Regions from separate parts of the Paraburkholderia sp. J7 genome, predicted to be linked through region 2. Evidence: predicted binding sites of a transcription regulator. Region 2 holds the regulator's gene; the other holds the start of a gene.

Region 1 (5,526 bases), on a different contig from region 2:
GTGCCTTGCGATCTACTCGCGCGCGGTCAACACGGGCGACTCGCTCGCCAGCGTGCTCAACCGGTCGTTCTCGTGGTGCCTCGAATGGGAGCCGCAACTGCGAGCGCTGTTCGCGTCCTACGTGGACGCCAAGCAAAAGCAGAACGTCCTCGACTACGACGACCTGCTGCTCTACTGGGCGCACATGGCCGCGGAGCCGGCGATTGCCGCCGATCTTGCGGGCCGCTTCGATCACATCCTCGTCGACGAATACCAGGACACCAACCGCCTGCAGGCCTCGATCCTGCTCGCGCTCAAGCCCGACGGCCGCGGCCTGACCGTGGTCGGCGACGACGCCCAGGCGATTTATTCGTTTCGCGGCGCGACGGTGCGCAACATTCTCGACTTTCCGGCGCAGTTCGATCCGCCCGCGCGCCAGGTGACGCTCGAGCGCAACTACCGTTCGACGGCGCCGATCCTCGCCGCTTCGAACGCCGTGATCGACGCCGCCGCCGAGCGCTTCACCAAGAACCTGTGGACCGATCGCCCCTCGCAGCAGCGCCCGCGTCTCGTCACGGTGGCCGACGAGGCGACCCAGGCGCGCTACGTCGTCGAACAGATTCTCGAGGCGCGTGAAGCGGGCATGAGGCTCAAGCAGCAGGCTGTGCTGTTTCGCGCGGCGCACCACAGCGCCACGCTCGAAATCGAACTGGCGCGGCGCAATATCCCGTTCGTGAAGTTCGGCGGCCTGCGTTTTCTCGACGCCGCGCACGTGAAGGACGTGCTGGCGGTGCTGCGCTGGGCCGAGAATCCGCTCGATCGCGTGGCGGGCTTTCGCGTGACGCAACTGCTGCCGGGCGTGGGGCCCGCCAACGCCGCGCGTCTGCTCGACCAGGTGGCCGCGTGCACGGGCGCGTATCGCGCCGCCGAGGCGCTCGCGGCTTTCGCGCCGCCGCCGCGCGCGGCCGAAGACTGGCCGGCGTTCGCGTCGCTCATCGACAGTCTCTCCATGCGCGCCACACCGTGGCCCGCCGAATTCGAGCGCGTGCGGCGCTGGTACGAGCCGCATCTCGAGCGCAATCACGAGGACGCCCAGGTGCGTCTGGCCGATTTGCTGCAAATGGAGAGCATTGCGAGCACTTACGCGTCGCGCGAGCGCTTTCTCACCGAACTCACGCTCGATCCGCCGGACGCCACGAGCGCCGAATCCGCCGATCCGCTGCTCGACGAGGACTATCTGATCCTCTCGACGATCCATTCGGCGAAAGGGCAGGAGTGGCGCAACGTGTTCGTGCTCAATGGCGTGGACGGCTGCATTCCGTCCGATCTCGGCGCGGGCAGCGACGAGGAGCTGGAGGAGGAGCGGCGGCTGCTCTATGTGGCGATGACGCGCGCGAAAGAGGATCTGCACATCGTCGTGCCGCAGCGCTTTTACGTGCACAACCAGGTGGCGTCGGGCGACCGGCACGTATGGGCCTCGCGCACGCGCTTTATCGCCGCGCCGATGCTGCCGCTATTCGAATCGCGCGCATGGCCGCCCGCGCCCGTGGCGAGCGCGCCGAGCGCGGTGGGACTCGCCGCCGCCGCGCAGGCGAAGGTCGAAATCGCCGCGAGGCTCAGGAAGATGTGGGACTAAGGGGCGCGCCTGGCGGGGCGTACTCAGCGAGGCGCGTCTAGCGCCCCTGTTCGCGCGCGGTGCCACGCTGCGGCGGCATGAAGAAGTTGCGCAGCCACGCGGCGAGGCGCGTGAAGACGTCGTCGGGCTCTTCGACGAAAATCTCGGGCTTGAGCAGGCGCAGATATTCCATGATCTGTTGCGCTTCCTGCTTCTGGAACACGCCATGCGTGACGCCGAGCCTCAAGAGCCCGCGCAGTTCACCCAGGCGCTCGCGCGCCAGGCTGCCGCTAGCCTGCTCGCAGCCAATCTTCGCTTCGTACACCCGCTGACGCAGCGACTCGGTGAGCCGCCACGCGGGCGTCTGCATCGTCTCTTCGAGCGTCTGGATGTCCTGCACGCCTGACTTGATCTGCGCTGCCAGTGGATCGATCAGCGCTTCTTCGCCCTGGGCTTCGCTCACGATGGCGGCCGCCCAGTCGCGGCACTGCTTCGAGAGTTCGTCCGGTGTCCACTCGGGCCGCGACGCAAAGCCGAAACCGAATTCGCCCGCCTGTCGCATCAGGATCGAGACGACCTCGGGGAACTCCTTGTCGAGCGTGCGCTTGGCCCATGCGTACTGGCCGCCTTGCAGGAGACGCTGGACAGCGTGCTCCGTGAGCGGCGTCATGTTGTCGAGCAGCTTCGCACGCAGGTAGTCCTCGAATTCCGGCGTGGCGAACTGCGGGTCGAGTTTGAGCGAGACGCGCAGGAACGCGTCGAAATCCTTGCGCAGCGACGCAAGCGTTTCATCCTTCAGGTTAAGGGTGATATGCCCCATTGTGGTTGCCCCGGTGTAATCCTTATCGCTTCTCGCGTGCTCTCGCCGTTCGAGCAGTGGCCTGCCAGAGCAGGCCTTGACGGGTTTAACGGCGCGCCGGGGTGAAACTTGAGCGTAAGGGGCGAGGGGGCGCTCTAGCGCAGGACGACGCCTTGCCAGAGGAAGAACACGCCGAGCCCGACCGCGATGGTGAGGAGCGGCCGCTTCGTGAGCGCGCTGACGACGATGGCCGCGAGCGCGCCGACGAGTTGCGGGTTGCGCCAGGTCAGCTCGGCGCCCTGGCCGTGCGGCGAGACCGCCATCGGCACGATGATGGCCGTGAGTACGGTGACGGGCACGAAGCCGAGCGCGGTGCGCACGAGCGGCGGGAACACCAGCCGGTCGCCGAGCACGAACACCGCCGTGCGAATGACGAGGGTGATGAGGGCCATGCCGAGAATCAGGACGATGTAGTTCATTGCCCGGCTCCTGCGGTGCGTTGGACGTTGGTGGGCTTGTGGGCGGAGTCGCTTGCGGCGCGGACGCCGCGCGAGGAACCCGGGCGCGAGAGGACGACGCCCACGACCACGCCTGCGAGCACGGCGCCGAGCAGCCCGAGCTTGTACGGCCAGCCCTGCCAGAAAAAGGCGAGCGCGCCCGCGGTCGCGGCAGCGGCGAAGTAGCGCACGGCAACTAGCTGCGGCACGACGATGGCGATGAAGGTCGCGACCATCGCGAAGTCGAGGCCGAGCGACTGCAGGCCCGGGAACGCCGCGCCGAACAGCAGGCCGGCCGCGGTCCAGAGCTGCCAGTTCAGGTACATCGAGACGCCCGAACCGAGGAAATGCCACGGCGAGACGTCGTCGCCGGGCGGATGGCGGCGGAAATGCGCCCACGCGACGGCGAAGACCTCGTCGGTGAGCAGGCCGCCGAGCACGAGACGCCAGCGCAGCGGCAGATGCGAGACATAGGGCGCGAGCGTTGCGCTGTAGAGCACGTGCCGCAGGTTCACGATGAACGTGGTGGCGAGAATGACGGCGAAGCTCGCGTGCGAGGCGATCAGCCCGAGCGCGATGAACTGCGCAGAGCCGGCGAACACGGCGAGCGACATGAACTGGCCGTGCCAGAGCGAAAGCGGGCCCGAGGTGACGAGCGTGCCGAAGATCACGCCGAACGGCGCGGCGCCGATCATCATGGGGATCGTGTCGCGCGCGCCGGCGATGAATTCGGTGAAGCGGTTGGGATGCGTGGTCAAACTGTCCTCCTGATACAAGGGGACAGCATAACGGCCGCCCGTGCGGGTGGCTTGTACGTTCTTGCGGCGCGAGGCGGCCCCGGCGCGCTCAGGACGACTGCCAGCGCCCCGGCGGCACGCCGAACATACGCCGGAAGTGCCGTGTGAAATGGCTCTGGTCGGTGAAGCCGCTTGCCGCGGCGACGTCGGCCACCGAGGCGCCTTCGCGCAACGGGCCGAGCGCGCGTTGCAGGCGCAACTGCGTGCGCCAGGCGTGCGGCGGCAGCCCGGTTGCTTGCGTGAAGAGCCGCGTGGCGTGAAACGGCGAGAGGCCGACTGCGTGGGCGAGATCGGCTACGCGCAACGGCATGGCGAGATCGGCGGCGAGGAGCGCCTTCATCGTTTCCACACGCGGATCGTTCGGGCCGTGTCTGAGCGCCGCCTCGCGCGTGCGGCCGTAGCGCGTGAGCAGCGTCGAGAGCGCGTCGAGCAGTGCACCTTCTACGGCGAGCAGATCGGAGCGCTGCGCATCGGAATCTGCGGAAAGCGCCGCCAAGCCGGCGCTCGTGCTGGATTGCGCAACGGCTGCGGCGCGCCGCCAGTCGGCGTCGGCTTCGAGCAGACGGTGTGCGCGCGAGAGCCGATGCGCGAGATCGAGATCGTGGATCACCTCCGTGTCGAACCACGGCAGCGGCTGCGCGCGCCCCGCGATTTCGCCGGCGAGATCGTGCAGGAAGTCGATCGGCACGTACATCACCCGATAGCTCCAGCCTTCTTCGGCGGCGCGCGAGCCCGTGTGCAGCTCGCCGGGATTGATGACCGGCACGCTGCCCGTTTCGGCGACGTGCTGCGCGCCGCGATAGCGATAGCATTCGGCGCCGCCCTCGATCACGGGGATCGTGTACGCCTCGTGCCAGTGGGGCGCGAACGTATGTTCGTTGTATTCGGCCGTGACGAGATCCGCGCCGGGCAGAAGCGGCGTGCGCCAATAGCGGGCGGAATCTCGAAAACGGGAATCGGTCATGGTGAGGGATCCGGCTCAGATCCCCAGTTTAGCGCAGAGGAATCGTCGTGCCCGCCGGCACCGGTACGGCCGTGACGCTGTTCTTGGCGCTGCCGCTCACCACCCGGTCGCTGTAGGTCAGATAGACGAGCGCGTTGCGCTTCGCGTCGACCACGCGCACGACGTGCAACGTCTTGAACAGGAACGACATGCGCTCGTTGAAGACGTCGTCTTGCTGCTTGAGCGGGCCTGTGAACGAGATCGGCCCGACCTGACGGCACGCGATCGACGCCTCGGTCGGATCTTCCGCAATGCCGAGCGTGCCCTTCACGCCGCCCGTGCGTGCACGGGAGACATAGCAGGTGACGCCTTGCACCTGCGGATCGTCGTAGGCTTCGACGACGACTTTGTCGGAACCGGTCACGCGGAAGTTGGTGTTCACGCTGCCGATCTGTTCGGCGTGGGCAGCGGCCGAGGCGACGAGGCTCGCGCCGGCGAGGAGGGCGGTGAGGCGGGCGGATTTCATGCGGATTCCCGAAGATGACGAATCGACATTATCGGGGAGGGTGGGGAGTGTCAGGGTGAGACTGCGAAGGCATTCGGCTGCACTGACGATGCAGCCTTGCTGTATGCGCAACTCGCGCAGCAAAAGAAAAAGGGGTTGCGTGCAAACACGCAACCCCTCGATATTTTGGCTCCCCGACCTGGGCTCGAACCAGGGACCTACGGATTAACAGTCCGGCGCTCTACCGACTGAGCTATCGGGGAACAGCAATACAGCTACAACTCTTTACGTCATAAAAAAGCCCGTTGTGATTAACGGGCTTTTGCGAATCTTGGCTCCCCGACCTGGGCTCGAACCAGGGACCTACGGATTAACAGTCCGGCGCTCTACC
Region 2 (5,526 bases):
TTTCGGCTAAAGTTCGGCCCGACCTATGCCGTTATCAAGGTCAAATCGATCAGGAAAGCCCATCGTGAAAGTTGACTCCTCCACCCGCAATGATCCGCGCCCGCTGCAGGATGGCGTTGCGCGCTCGCAAGCCGATTCGAGCGGCGTAAGCGCCGCCAGCACCGACAGCGCGGCCACCTCCGGCGCGGCAAGCAGCACGAGCGCTGCGGGCGCGAACGTGAACCTCTCGTCGCTGTCGTCGACGATGCGCTCGCTCGCCGCGAGCGGCTCCGCCGACATCGACACGGCGCACGTGCAATCGATCAAGGACGCGATCCGCAACGGCACGCTGCAGATCGACTCCGGCAAGATTGCCGACGGCGTGATCCAAACCGCCCGCGACCTCGTGAAGCCGACGTCTGGCAACTGACGTCCGACGCACGAGCGCCGCGTAAACTTCGCTTTTTTGGTGCCTTGCAATGAAAGATGCCCTGTTGGCCACACTGATCGACGAACACGCCACGGTTGAGGCGTTCGCGTCGCTGCTCGCCTATGAAGAAAAGGCGCTCGTGTCAGCCGACGGCATGGAGGCGCTCCCGCAGATCGTCGAGCAGAAGACAACGCTCACGCAGCGTCTCGCGGGCCTCGAAAAGGCGCGCGACGCGCAGCTGGCAGGCCTCGGCCTCCCCGGCGGCCGCAAAGGCATCGAAATGGCCTGCGACGGCGACACGCGTCTCGCGAGCCAGTGGGAGTTGCTCAAGGGTTCGACCGAGCGCGCGCGCCGCAAGAACCTCACGATCGGCATGATGATCCGCACACGCATGGAACATAACCGCCGCGCGCTCTCGATCCTGCGCGGCGAAACGGGCAACGGCGCGATGCTGTACGGTCCCGATGGGCGGCTGCCGGCGTTCGGGCTGTAAGCGGCGCTCACCAGGGATTCGCCAAAGACAAAAGCCGAAGCGTTGCCGCTTCGGCTTTTTTGTTTGAGGCAACGAATCGCCTTCAGATTTTCATGCTTGCTTGATCGTAGCGACCGGCAGGAAAAGTCTGCGCGGCGCATCGGTGAACGGCACGAATCCGTATTTCCGATAGAACCCTCCTGCGTTCTCATCGAGCGCGTCGACGAGAACACACTGCACGCCCACCGACTCCGCCGTTGTCAGAACAACATCCAGTGCGTGCATCAGCAGATATTCGCCAAGGCCCAGGCCCTGGTGCCGCCTGTCTACCGCCAGTCGGGCGAGCAGGACTGCGGACACGCTCCTCGGCAGCCGTGCGGCCGGCATTCCCTGCGTTTCTACCGCTGTCGCCGCAAGGGCGTAGTAGCCCGCAATCGTGCGCGGCGCGGACGACACCGCAGCAACGTAAGTGCGAGATAGATTCTTCTTTTGGTGCTGACTCGCTACGTGGCGAATCCATTCGCTCATCGAATCGACGCCGCAGTCGAAGCTGCTGCGGTCATCGCTCTCCCTCAGCTGACGAATCTGCGTTTGCACTCTTGTTCTTCCTGAAGCGAGCCATCGCGCGCTGCAGCGCTTCATTGGGCTTCGGCGGCTCGTCCAGCAAAGCGAAGAAGCGCTTCGATTCGTCCATCGTCAGGCGGATGGAACGAATGACCTCTTCCTGCTCGATAACCTGCTCCGCGGCCCTAAGCGCGGCCTGCACAATAAACTGGTTGAGGGTGCTGCCCGAAAGGTCTGCAGCAAGCTGCAGGATTTCCTGTTTCTCCGCGCTCAACCGGGCAGTGATTCGCCCGCGGCTGGAGTTTTCCATACCGTTGTTGATAGCCATTGTTCATCCTTTTTTCGGGCCTGGCGCACGCCTACATCGTTTGGCGGATGCGCGGCCCGAGGTTCTCGTTCGAGTCGATCTCCATTGACGGAGTGGAGTCACTATATCACGCATGGTGCCAAATTGGCACCATGTGATTCGAACCGCCCGCCAAACAAAAAAGCCGGAGCGCTCCCGCACCCCGGCTCTTTCACCGCAACCCAGCCCACGCCAGCCAAGGCGCGGCGTCTACCGCCTCAAGTCTCCTGGCCGGCCCACGCCATCTCGCGCAGCCGCGTGCGCAAGCGCGCCACCGCCTGGCTGTGCAGCTGGCACACGCGCGACTCGCTCACCTCCATCACCGCGCCGATTTCGCGCAGGTTCATGCCGCGCTCGTAGTAGAGCGACATGAGCAGCTTCTCGCGCTCGGGCAGCCGCTCGATCGCTTCGACGAGCGCGCCGCGCAGGCTGTCGTCGAGCAGCGCCGAAAGCGGGTCCGAGTGATCGACGCAATAGCGGTCGAGGAACGGTTCGTCCTCGGCGGAGCGGTCGAAGTCTTCGTAATAGATGAGCTGGCTGCCATGCAGGTCCTGCAGCATGCTCTGGTATTCGTCGAGCGGCATGCTCAGATGCTCGGCGATCTCCGTTTCGCTCGCCGAGCGCCCGAGCCGCTGCTCCACCTGGTGCACCGCGCTTTCCACTTCGCGCGAGGTGCGGCGCAGGCTGCGCGGCAGCCAGTCGTTGCTGCGCAGCTCGTCGAGCATCGCGCCGCGAATGCGCTGGCTCGCGTAGGTCTCGAACTGCGCGCCCTGATCTTCCTTGTAGCGGTTGGCCGCGTCGAGCAGGCCGATCATGCCGGCCTGGATCAGGTCGTCGAGGTCCACGCTCGCCGGCATCTTGGCCACGAGCTGCAAGCCGAGCCGTCTGACGAGCGGCGCGTACTTCGCAAGCACGTCGGCCTGCGAAATTTTTCCTTGAGCGTTATACATCGTGCTCTCCACTTCTCATGTCCCTGATTGGCGTCGTCGTGAGCACGTCAAACGTGCTGCGGCGACGTGCGCTGCGCGGGCGTATCGGTCCGCCAGCCCACATGGGCCGGTGCGGACGCAGATGTTGCGTTGGGTGCGGGATGCACACCCGTCACGCTGGCTACGAACGAATCGGCGTTCGCGGCGAGCGCGCTGTGTGCGGCGTTTGTTGCATGCGTAGCGTGTAGCTGGACGCCGTCTCGCGGCACGCCGTCCAGGTCGTCGGCGGGTGCGTCGCCCGCCGCTTCGTGTGCTTCGTCCGTGGGGACGAATGCGGCGCTGGCGCGCGCCGTGGCCGGCGAGCACGCCGAAACCGCGGGTCGCATGGGCCAGTGCGGCAGTTCGGCGGCCACGTGCCGGAAGTCTCGCGCGGCGTTCGTCGAGGGAAACGCATCGACGATGCAGCGTGCGAGTTTGAGCGCCTGCGCCATGTGCTGATCGGCGGCGACGCATCCGGCGCTTTCGAGCGACACGCTCAGGTAGCGGCTCGCTACCCCGGCGAGGTTTTCGATTGCGGTGTGCGCGTCGCTCGCGTTCGCCACATGATTCGCAAGCACGCGGAACTGTGCGATCGCATGCGCGAAGTGCAGCCGCTTCATGCACGCATACGCGTCCGTGATCGACTGCGCACCGATGCGCATGACGATCAGCACGTCATGCGCGTGCATGGCGAGCGGCGAGAGCGCGCCTTCGGCATCGAGCTGCGCGTCGATCAATACGATGTCCGCGGGGCCCGAAATGACTTTTTGCAGTTGCGCGGACGTGTACTGCGCGCGGTTGTCGCGCGAGGCGGCCAGCACGCCGAAGCCGAGCGCGTGACGCCCCACGGCTTCGTCGAGCGTGCGCTCGCCGCGCATCACGGCGGCGAAGTTGCCTGCGCCGCGCACATTGCCCACCAGCGAGCAGACCGAGCGGGGTCCGAGGCACTCGTCGATCACGAGCACGTCCTTACCCTGCGCGGTTAGCGCCGCCGCGAGATTGACCACGGCGGTCGTGCGGCCGGGCGAACCCGCGCCGCCTGTCACCGCGACCACGCGCGAGCCTTCGCGCGCGAGGAGCCGCCGCAGCCCTTCAGCCTGATCGATTACGAACTTATCCAAACCTGACCTCGGGAGCCTGCGAATTCGAACGCGTCGAGAGTGCCGACAGCAGCGCCGGGATATCGTCTTCGTGCGGCACGAACGGCGAGCTCTCTCGCGGTATGCAGAACGCGCTGCGGATCAGGAAGCGGCGCGTCGCCACGTAAAGGTTCTCGGGAACCTTCTGGCCCGTCGAGACGTAATGCACCGGCAGCTTGTAGCGCAGCACCGTGTCGAGCGCGCTGCCGAGATTGGTCGCCTCGTCGAGCTTGGTGAGGATGCAGCCCGTGAGCGGCGCGTTTTCCGGGCCGCTCTGGTAGGCCTGCACGACTTCGTTGAGCGTGTCGCCGTGGTTGGTCGCCGAGAGCAGCAGCAAGCGCTGCACCGGGCGGCCGGCGCCGCACAGCATGGCGATCTGGTCGGCCACGGCGCGGTCGCGCTGGCTCATGCCGATCGTGTCGATCAGCACGATGTGCTTGTTCTTGAGTTCGGTGAGGGCGAGCTGGAGGTCCGCGCCGTCGCGCACCGCGTGCACCGAAACGCCGAGGATCTTGCCGAAGATGCGCAGTTGCTCGTGGCCGCCGATACGGTAGCTGTCGGTGGTGAGGAGCGCGACCTTGCTCGCGCCGAAGCGCATCACGCAGCGCGCGGCGAGCTTCGCCGTGGTCGTGGTCTTGCCCACGCCGGTCGGGCCCATCAGCGCGAACACGCCGCCGCGCTCCATGAGCGCCTCTTCGTCTTCGAGCACCGGCAGGTTCGATTCGAGCACCGACTGGAGCCATTCCATGCCGGCTTCTTCGGTTTCGACTTCGGGCAGGCGGTCGATCATCATCTTCACGAGCTGCGCCGAAAAGCCCGCGGCGAACAGCTGCTTGGTGAGCGCGCCCTGCACCGGGCTACGGCGCTGGCGTTCGCCCCACAGGAGGCCCGCGAACTGCTCTTCCATCATGCCGCGCATGGAGGCGAGTTCGTTCATCACGGTTTCGTTGACGACCTGCTCGATGCGCGCGCGGATCGCTTCGCTCACGGTCTGGGCCGCGTCGGCGCCCTGCGCGTTGCGGCTGCCGGGCGCGGGACCCGCGGCTTCCGGGCCGTGGCCGAGGCGCTGCGCGGCGCGGCGCGCGGCGACGTGCGCGGCCTCGAGCGCCCAGTCGGGCGTGCTGGCGTCCACGTCGGGCGGCAGCACCGGATCGGCGACATTGCCAAGACCGCGTGCCGCTGCGGCCGCGGGCGTCATGCCCGGCACGCGCGGAGCGTTCTGCTGGTTCGCGATACGGCGAGCGTGATCGATGAGCCAGGGGTTCGACTCGGCCATCGTGCGCGACGCATCGCTCGCGCTCGCGGCGGCGGCCTGCTCGAGGCGCGCAGCGGCTTCACGGGCGGCGGCCGGGGCGTTGGCGTTCGCGGCCTGGGTCATGGACGCAAACGATGGCGCAAAGGCGGACGAGCCAAGCGACTCGGTTGCGGCCTGCAACGCCATTTGCAGCGGCGAGTGCGCGAGCGGCACCGTTTGCTGCGATTGCGTTGCCTGCAGCGCGGCATGCAGCGTCGGCGGCATCGCCGATTGCGCGGCCTGCTGGCCTGCCGCGGCGCGCGATGAAGGCGAAAGCGACGCCCCTGCAGCGGACGCTGCCGCCGGTGCCTGGCCCGTTGCCTGGCCGAGCGAG

What was found. Region 2 encodes FliA, which starts transcription of late flagellar genes. Its sites were predicted from a motif close to CTAAAGTTTNNNNNNNNNNNGCCGNTA; they were not measured.
Region 1: U5A58_RS19760 (DUF4088 family protein) is a predicted target of FliA. The motif match lies at 2,501-2,527, and genes of this name have one in related genera.

What each region holds. Positions count from the first base shown of each region.
Region 1 covers NZ_CAJMYZ010000011.1:238,893-244,418, reverse strand. Annotated here, with positions in the region: gene U5A58_RS19765 (ATP-dependent helicase) at 1-1,615, shown strand, start outside; gene U5A58_RS19760 (DUF4088 family protein) at 1,653-2,414, opposite strand; gene U5A58_RS19755 (AzlD domain-containing protein) at 2,549-2,872, opposite strand; gene U5A58_RS19750 (AzlC family ABC transporter permease) at 2,869-3,588, opposite strand; gene U5A58_RS19745 (AraC family transcriptional regulator) at 3,737-4,651, opposite strand; gene U5A58_RS19740 (CreA family protein) at 4,680-5,156, opposite strand; tRNA gene U5A58_RS19735 (tRNA-Asn) at 5,323-5,398, opposite strand; tRNA gene U5A58_RS19730 (tRNA-Asn) at 5,468-5,526, opposite strand, start outside.
Region 2 covers NZ_CAJMYZ010000001.1:591,844-597,369, reverse strand. Annotated here, with positions in the region: gene flgM (flagellar biosynthesis anti-sigma factor FlgM) at 65-409, shown strand; gene U5A58_RS02635 (flagellar protein FlgN) at 459-902, shown strand; gene U5A58_RS02630 (GNAT family N-acetyltransferase) at 993-1,478, opposite strand; gene U5A58_RS02625 (DUF1778 domain-containing protein) at 1,441-1,773, opposite strand; gene U5A58_RS02620 (RNA polymerase sigma factor FliA) at 2,010-2,741, opposite strand; partial or broken gene U5A58_RS02615 (MinD/ParA family protein) at 3,098-3,880, opposite strand; gene flhF (flagellar biosynthesis protein FlhF) at 3,873-5,526, opposite strand, start outside.